DNA from 2 places in the Streptomyces sp. NBC_00207 genome. Region 2 is predicted to be linked to the other one. Evidence: riboswitches for the same ligand, from Rfam matches in the RefSeq annotation. Region 2 holds a riboswitch; the other holds the start of a gene.
What was found. A riboswitch is a leader RNA that binds a small molecule or an ion and turns the genes downstream of it on or off. The one in region 2 is predicted to bind guanidine.

Region 1 (4,294 bases), 3.6 Mb from region 2:
AGCGCCGCCAGAACGCCTTCGTCGCCGCCGTCGACGAGCAGATGATCGGCAAACTCGACCCCGAAACGCGCAAGGCGGACCGGCTCGTGCGGGCCGGCGGGGTCTCCATCGACCCGGCCACCGGCAAGGTCGTCGCCATGTACGGCGGCATCGACTACACCAAGCAGTACGTCAACAACGCGACCCGGCACGACTACCAGGTCGCCTCCACCTTCAAGCCGTTCGTCTTCGCGTCCGCGGTCGAGAACGACTCCCGTACCCAGGACGGCCGCCGGATCACCCCGAACACCGTCTACAACGGCGACAACAGGCGCCCGGTCGTCGGCGGCCGGATCCGCTTCAACCCCGAGAACGAGGGCCAGGTCTCGTACGGGAACATCACCGTCAACACCGCCACCGACCTCTCCGTCAACGCCGTATACGCGCAGATGGCGGTCGACGTCGGCACCGGCAAGGTCAAGCGGACCGCCATCGACCTCGGCATCCCCGAGGACACCCCGAACTTCGTTCCGGGCCCCGCCATGGCGCTCGGCACGATGCAGGCCAGCGTCCTGGACATGACCCAGGCCTACGCGACCCTCGCCGACCACGGCCGCCGCACCCCGTACACCTTCCTGGAGAAGATCACCAAGGGCGGCGACACGATCGGCCTGCCCGAGCGCACCCCCACGCAGACCATCAGCCGCGAAGCCGCCGACACCACCACCTCCATGCTGGTCAGCGTCGTGGACAACGGCACCGGTACGGCCGCCCTCGCCGCCGGCCACCCGGCCGCCGGCAAGACCGGCACCGGCGAACTGGACCGCTCGGCCTGGTTCGCGGCCTACACCCCGAACCTCGTCACGGTCGTCTCGATGATGGGCCAGGACCCGGACACCGGAACCCTGCAGTCGCTCTACGGCGCCCTCGGCGAAGCCCGTATCGGCGGTGGCGGCTACCCGGCCCGTATCTGGGCCGCGTACACGAAGACCGCCCTGGAGGGCACCGACCCCGTCGACTTCGACCTGGAACTCCAGCCGGGCGCGGCGCAGCCCCCGCCACCCTCACCGGAATCAAACCCTCCGCAGGAGACGCCGGACGACGAGTTCACGCCCGCGCCCCCGGTACGTCCGAGCCCGCCGACGGGCGGACAGACCCAGGGCGGCCGCGACAACGGCGGCCAGAACCAAGGGGGTCAGAACAACGGCGGCCAGAACCAGGGAGGACAGGACAACGGCGGCCAGAACAACGGAGGACAGACCCAGGGCGGTCAGAACAACGGGGGCCAGGACAACGGCGGGCAGACGCAGGGCGGTCAGGACAACGGCGGCACCACCCAGGGCACCCAGGGCACCCAGGGAACGACGGGCACCCAGGGCGCCGACGGCGGGCCGGCCGCAGGCCTGCGCCCTCCGCCGTCGGCGTTCCTCGAATGACCGCCGGCGCCGGCGGTCAGTGACCGGAGGTGACCTTCAGCCCCACCACGGCGACCAGCAGCAGACAGATGAAGAAGATCCGGGAGGCGGTGACGGGCTCGCCCAGCACCGCCATACCGAGCACGGCCGCGCCGGCGGCGCCGATGCCCACCCACACTCCGTACGCGGTACCGATGGGCAGGGTCTTCGCGGCGTAGGACAGCAGCACCATGCTGGTGACGATCCCGGCGCCCGTGAACACAGTGGGCCAGAGCCGGGTGAAGCCCTCGGTGAATTTCATGCCGATCGACCAGCCGACTTCGATCACACCGGCGACAACAAGAAGAACCCAGGCCATGACGGCACCTCCGAGACATCGAGCGATACGGGGTGCGTCGTCTTGTCGTACCCGGTACGGCGCGTCTCGTCGGGTTCTCCTCCACCGTAGCAAAACGCAGCGAAAAGGGCCGGTGACCAAGGCCACCAGCCCTTCTGCGGATCAGCTCGGGAACGCGCGCACGCTCACAGGTACAGGCCGGTGGAGTCCTCCGACCCCTCCAGCCGCTCCGCGGCCACGGCGTGCAGGTCCCGCTCGCGCATCAGCACGTACGTCGCGCCCCGCACCTCGACCTCGGCACGGTCCTCGGGGTCGTACAGGACCCGGTCCCCGGGCTCGACCGTCCGTACGTTCTGCCCGACCGCGACCACCTCGGCCCAGGCCAGCCGCTTGCCCACCGCGGCCGTCGCCGGAATCAGGATGCCGCCGCCCGAGCGGCGCTCGCCCTCCGGCAGGTCGGACTTCACGAGCACGCGGTCGTGCAGCATGCGGATGGGCAGCTTGTCGTGGGTGGTGTTCTCGCTCACGACCCGAACCTACCTGCCCGCGCCCGCCCCGTCCCGCTCAGGGTCACGCGCGCCTGCGTCGTGCCGACAGGACAACCACACCGACGAGACCCACCGCGAGCAGGGCGACCGGCACGATCCGCTCGGGGCGCGGCGTCCCGTCGTCGTTGCGCAGGCCGTCCCGCAGATCCGTCACGATGCGGTTCACCGCGGCGAAGGCCCGCCCGGCCGTGTGGTCGACGGTCGAGGCGACCCGGGCCCGCGCATCCCCGATGATCGTCTTCGGGTGCACACGCACGCCGATCTCGTCGAGCGTCTCGGCGAGCTGCTCGCGGCGGCGGACGATGTCCGCCTCGATCTGTGCGGGAGTCCTGGCTTCGGGCACCGCGCTGCCTCCGTCGTCGTGGTCCGGTGGGGGGTAGTCCCCGGTGAACAGTCTGTCAGCTTAGTCTCGAGACGTACCGATCCCCTCTTGAGGAGACTGTCCAGATGAGCGAGCGACTCCAGCCGGGCGACACCGCCCCCGCCTTCACCCTGCCCGACGCGGACGGCAACGAGGTCTCGCTCGCCGACCACAAGGGCCGCAAGGTGATCGTCTACTTCTACCCGGCCGCCCTGACCCCGGGCTGCACGAAGCAGGCCTGCGACTTCACGGACAATCTGGACGTCCTGGCCACGGCCGGCTACGACGTCATCGGCGTCTCCCCGGACAAGCCGGAGAAGCTGGCGAAGTTCCGCGAGAAGGAGAACCTGAAGGTCACCCTGGTCGGTGACCCGGAGAAGGAGACCCTGACGGCGTACGGCGCGTTCGGCGAGAAGAAGCTGTACGGCAAGACGGTCACCGGAGTCATCCGCTCCACGGTGGTCGTCGACGAGGCGGGCAAGGTCGAGCACGCCTTCTACAACGTCAAGGCCACGGGCCACGTAGCCAAGATCATCAAGGACCTGGGCATCTGACCCACCCACGCCCGACGCAGCGGCCCGCACCCCACCCGGTGCGGGCCGCTCTGCTTCCGGATGAAACCTGCGCCCCAACTGCCACTCGTTGACGGACACGTGGTGCCGAAACCCTCATGCCAAGGCTCCCACCCTCCCCGTAGACTGAGCGCAGCCCGATCGGACTCGATGTCCGAATTGGGCGACATGTTGCGGTTGTGGTGGAATTGGCAGTCACGCTGGGTTTAGGTCCCAGTGGGGTAAAACCCGTGGGGGTTCGAGTCCCCCCAACCGCACGTCAACACCGAAGGCCCCGTACCGGTTGCGTACGGGGCCTTCGGCGTGTCGGGCGTCAGGTCAGGAGGGCGCGGACGAACGGGACGAGGGCGCGGAAGGCCTGGCCTCGGTGGGAGATGGCGTTCTTTTCCGCCGGGGTGAGTTCCGCGCAGGTACGGGATTCGCCCAGGGGCTGGAGGATCGGGTCGTAGCCGAAGCCGCCCGTGCCGGACGGGGTGTGGCGGAGGGTGCCCAGGAGGCGGCCCTCGACGACTCGTTCCGTGCCGTCGGGGAGGGCGAGGGCGGCCGCGCAGAAGAAGTGCGCGCCGCGGTGCTCGTCGGCGATGTCCCCGAGCTGGGCCAGCAGGAGGTCGAGGTTCGCCTTGTCGTCTCCGTGCGTGCCGGCCCAGCGGGCCGAGAAGATGCCGGGGGCGCCGTTCAGGACGTCCACGCAGAGGCCGGAGTCGTCGGCGACCGCCGGGAGGCCGGTGGCCTGCGCGAGGGCGTGCGCCTTGAGGAGGGCGTTCTCGGCGAAGGTGACCCCGGTCTCCTTGACGTCCGGGATCTCCGGGTACACGTCCGCGCCGACCAGCTCGTGAGGCAGGCCGGCTTCGGACAGGATGGCGTGGAGTTCGGAGACTTTGCCCGCGTTGCGGGTGGCCAGGATCAGGCGGCTGGGCGTCGAGGTCATGCGCCCATTATCCCGGGGTGCAGACCTTGGAGATCTCGCTGGCCGCGTCCGCGACGGGCTGGATGTCCGGGACGCTATTGCCGCTCTCGATGGAGGTGCGGACGTTCTTCACGGCCGTGTTCATCGAGTCGATGGCCTTGCCAAGGTCGGCGTT
Region 2 (4,294 bases):
GCAGGGACGTGAGAGCCGTCGTCCGCCGGCCGTGGAGGACGGACCGCCCGGTGGCGGGATCTGTGGCCCGGGCAGCGAGCAGTACGCCGTGGCAGACGGCTCCCACCGGCAGACCCTGAGTGAAGATCCGCGCGAACAACTGCTGGGCGGTGGCGTCCTCGAGCAGCGTCCGCATGCCCGCGGCGTGGCCGCCCGGTACGAAGAGGCCCGTGATCCCGGCCGGGTCGACATCCGCGTACGAGGTGGGGGCGAGGAAATGGGGGTCCTCGGTGAGGCGCCGGTAGGCGGCCAGCTCGGCGCGGCGGGTCATCAGCCAGGGCGACAGCCAGGAGAAGCCGAGGTCCGTGAGCCTGGGGTCGGCGAGCGCGACCTTCCCGCCTGGGGTTGCGAACCGCACCTCGAAGCCGGCGTCCCGCAATGCGGCCCAGGGCACCGCGGCCTCGGTCGGGTCGTAGTCGCCTGCGGGGAGCAGGAAGAGAATCACGGCGTACTCCTCTGAGCGGTGGTGATCAGGGCAGCCCGCTTCCCCCCGGTTTCCCTGGATTCCCTGGATTCCCCGGATTCTCCGGATTCTCCGGATTCTCCGGATTCCACGGCATCCCGGCGCTCCGAGGGACCCTGATCCCCTCGGTGTCCGAAGGCCGACCTTAGGAGCGGCCCGCGGCCCCGTCATTCACTCCGGCGGCCAATGCGTTGACTTCCGAACCCGCCCCCGGCGGTCGTCCCGCCGCGGCGGACGGTATTGACGGGGGTGGTGTGCCCGCATTGACTGGCGGCCGTGTCCACCACCGGGTCGCCCTCCGTCACCGCGTCGTACGCCCTCGCCGTCCTGAGCGCGACGGCAGAGGGCAGCGGCGGGCCGTCCGGTTCCTGGGCCCTGCCCACGGACCGGCTGGAGTACGGCGAGATGCGCGCCTTGTGGGACGAGGTGCTCGACGCCCGGGATGCCGGCCCGCACACCGGGCTCCTCGTGGGCGACCGGATCCGGCCGGAAGGCCTGCACATCCTGGGCCACCTCGTCCTCACCTCCGCCAGCCTCGCGGACGCCGCGCAGGCGGCCGAGCGCTACCACCCCCTCGTCAGCCAGGCGGGCACGGTGACCCTGGACCGCCGCAGCGGCGTCGGCCGGATCTGCTACCGGCCGACCGTCGGCCCGGCGGCCATGCGCCCCCAGCAGGTGGAAGCGGTCGTCAGCAGCATCGTGCGGGCGGCCCGCTGGATCGCCGGCGACGACTGGGCGCCCCTGGCCGTGTCGTTCGCCCACCCCCGCGCGGGCTCGGCCGAGCCCTACACCCGCGTCCTCGGCTGCCCCGTCACATTCGACACCCCGGAGAACGCGATCACGGTCGCCGACGAGGACCTCGACAGGCGCCGCCCCCTCTACGACCCGGTGCTCAACTCCCTGCACCGGGCCTACGCCGACCGGCTCCTGCACCAGTTGTCCGCCGGCGCGGCGGTGACGGTGGCCGAGCGCGTACGGCAGTGGCTGGAGCGGGCCGCCCTCGAGGACGCGGGCCCCGAGGGCCCCGCCAAGGAGCTCAACCTCAGCGTCCGAACCCTGCGCAGAGCCTTGCACGAGGAGGGCACGTCATGGCGCGCGCTCCTCGACGCAGCCCGCCGCGGCCGAGCCAGGCGGCTGCTGGAGACCACGGTCCTGCCGCTGGACCGGATCGCCCCCCTCGTCGGCCTGAGCGGCGCGACGTCCCTGGTCCGCGCCTTCACCCGGTGGGAAGGCATGCCGCCGGGGGCATACCGCAGCCGGTACCGGCCCGCGTCCAGCGGGTGAGGAACTTCACCGCGGGCGAGGCCCCGGCCGACCGCCACCGTTGCTAGATTGTCCGGCGGCCGGATCCAAGGCCCCGGACGAGATGCGCCGTACCCGGTTACGCACGACGACGCGAGAGGTGCTGCACGAGCAGCGCCGACCGCTGTCCGCACCCGGGCAGCGTCCTCGTCGAGCAAGATGGGCCGAACCCATGACCGTGCCACTCACCCGCAGCCTGTACCGGACGACCGCACATGCCGCCGGTGGCCGTACCGGATCCGTCCGCACGGACGACGGGCGGCTGGACGTCCGCCTCGCCCCGCCGCGCAAGAAGGTGCCCGGCACCACCAACCCCGAGCAGCTGTTCGCGGCCGGCTTCGCCGCCTGCTTCACGTCCGCGCTCGCGGAGGTCGCCGCCGAGTTCGGGGCGGATGCCTCCGCCGCGCACGTGGCCTGCGAAGTGCAGCTCGGCACCACGGACACGCCCGCGGGCTACGGCCTCGCAGTGGCCCTCACCGTCAGCCTGCCGGGGTGGCGGGCGGCGGACCTTCAGCCCCTGCTGCACCGGGCGGACGCGGTCTGCCCGTACTCGCAGGCAGTACGCGGCAACGTACCGCTGACCCTCCTGGCCGTGGACGACCCCGCCACCACCGATGACCGGGCCTGAGGCCGTGCCGGCGGGAGGGGTTCCGGTACCCGATCACGGCGCCTGGCTGCGGCGCGGCATCAGCCGCAACGGCGGACCCCTTCTCGAGGACCGTGAAGTGGTGTGGCTGCAGGCCGGGTCGTACTACGCCGACAGCCGGGGCTTCGCCGGAACGACGTCCTTCGACGGCTCCCAGGTGCATTTCCACCACCTCACGGGCGAGCCCGGCGAAGACACCGGAACCTTCCGGTGGGAGGGTGCGAACCTCGTCGAGCGGGGCACCAACCCGGACGGCAGCACCTTCCTGGAGATCTGGACCCCGCTCCCCGGCGCAGCCGGTGCCACCGGATCCTGGTCCGGCCCGGACCACCACGTGGTGCGCGTCGGCCGGCACGTGGTCCACGTCGATTCCCATGCGGGCACGTACTGGCGCCTGTGACCGCCCTGCGGTAGGCCTGCGGCGACCGCCATGAGCGCTGGTGCCGGCTCCCCACCTGCCGAGCCGGGCTGGAGCCGGAGCCGGCGGCGAAGGGGCAGGCGCGTACGGTCCCGGACCTCGGCAGCGTCACGTGTCCTTCCGGAGGAAGCCGAGGAGGACCTGTCGGCTGGCCTGGGAGGTGAGGCCGCCGTAGACGTCGTCGAATGGCCCGGCGTGCTCGGTGTGCCTGGTTTGTTCAGGGGGTGGGGTGTCGGTGGCCTAGGCGGGGCCCTATGGGACGCTTTGTGGGTTTCGTCGGCTGGCCGGTGGCCGGGGTGCACCGCCCGCTGGGCGGGCGCCGGAATGTCGCGGCGACGACCTCACCGCCTGGATGACCCGCGCCCTCGATCACGGGCCCTCACCGGTCCAGGGCTTCGCCGCCTTCCTTCAGAACGACTGGGACGCCGTCGTGAACGGCCTCACCCTGCCCTGGAACTCCGGCGCAGTCGAAGGCCAGGTCACAAGGATCAAGCTGATCAAACGGCGGTCATACGGCCGAGCCTCCTTCGCGCTCCTGCGGACCCTCGTCCTCGCCAGCTGCTGTGACCGTCACGAATATCCGCCACAGCCGTTGTGAAGGAGTCTCATCAGCAGCTGGCAGCCCTGGCACCTTGCACCGCCCGGGCCCTCGCGCCTGCCCGCCGCATCCGTCGCCAGTGCCGCGAACGGCACACCGACGTGCAGAACACCGGCCGCCGTCTTCACCGTCGGCATCAATGGTCCACTACAGCCACGGCAGAGCCGCGGCCCGGGATCGTCGTCCGTGACCACGACCAGCCTCAGCCAGGCCGCTCCGTCCCTGCCCGCGGGACCGCCATGGGGCCAGTCAAGGCAAGCCGAAATGCTGTGGAACCCACCTGCGTGGCGTGGAATGATCTTCGGCGACTGCTGACAAGAGGGAAGGCTGAAAACGTGTACGTACCGCCATCTGCACGAGCTCTCGATGATGATGAGCGTGAGCTCGTGGAGCTGGCACGCCGCACCATAGACGCGCATACCGACGCGGGGCCCGACGAAGACGGGATCCACACGATGGGCGCCGCGGTCATGGCTGCCGACTACCGGATGTTCGCCGGCGTGAACCTCTACCACTTCACCGGCGGACCCTGCGCCGAACTCGTGGCTCTGGGAGCCGCGCGAGCCCAGGGCGCCCGCCAGATGCGCTGCATCGTTGCCGTGGGAAACCACGGGCGCGGGGTCGTCGGCCCGTGCGGGCGCGATCGGCAGGTCTTCGTGGACTACTACCCCACCATGCGCGTCATCGTGCCCACGCCCGCGGGGCCCAGGTCCGTTCTCGCCGCCGACCTGATGCCGCTGACTCAGCGATGGACGCCGGAAGGCATGAACGGTCTCGACCCATCGCTCTACCAAGACCCCGAGACGGCCGGTCCCCCGATCATCCGGT

Region 1: it holds a riboswitch for guanidine, as region 2 does, so the genes downstream of both, OG472_RS18415 (DMT family transporter) here and OG472_RS01120 (Ohr family peroxiredoxin) in region 2, are expected to answer to the same signal.

Annotation. Positions count from the first base shown of each region.
Region 1 covers NZ_CP130715.1:3,859,334-3,863,627, forward strand. The annotation lists gene OG472_RS18410 (transglycosylase domain-containing protein) at 1-1,415, shown strand, start outside; gene OG472_RS18415 (DMT family transporter) at 1,432-1,752, opposite strand; guanidine-III (ykkC-III) riboswitch at 1,784-1,850, opposite strand; gene OG472_RS18420 (co-chaperone GroES) at 1,917-2,258, opposite strand; gene OG472_RS18425 (DUF3618 domain-containing protein) at 2,302-2,622, opposite strand; gene bcp (thioredoxin-dependent thiol peroxidase) at 2,727-3,194, shown strand; tRNA gene OG472_RS18435 (tRNA-Leu) at 3,386-3,469, shown strand; gene rdgB (RdgB/HAM1 family non-canonical purine NTP pyrophosphatase) at 3,526-4,140, opposite strand; gene OG472_RS18445 (hypothetical protein) at 4,148-4,294, opposite strand, start outside.
Region 2 covers NZ_CP130715.1:225,527-229,820, reverse strand. The annotation lists gene OG472_RS01130 (type 1 glutamine amidotransferase domain-containing protein) at 1-484, opposite strand, end outside; gene OG472_RS01125 (AraC family transcriptional regulator ligand-binding domain-containing protein) at 779-1,786, shown strand; guanidine-III (ykkC-III) riboswitch at 1,841-1,902, shown strand; gene OG472_RS01120 (Ohr family peroxiredoxin) at 1,977-2,432, shown strand; gene OG472_RS01115 (hypothetical protein) at 2,530-2,850, shown strand; gene OG472_RS01110 (transposase) at 3,221-3,466, shown strand; gene OG472_RS01105 (ASCH domain-containing protein) at 3,853-4,294, shown strand, end outside.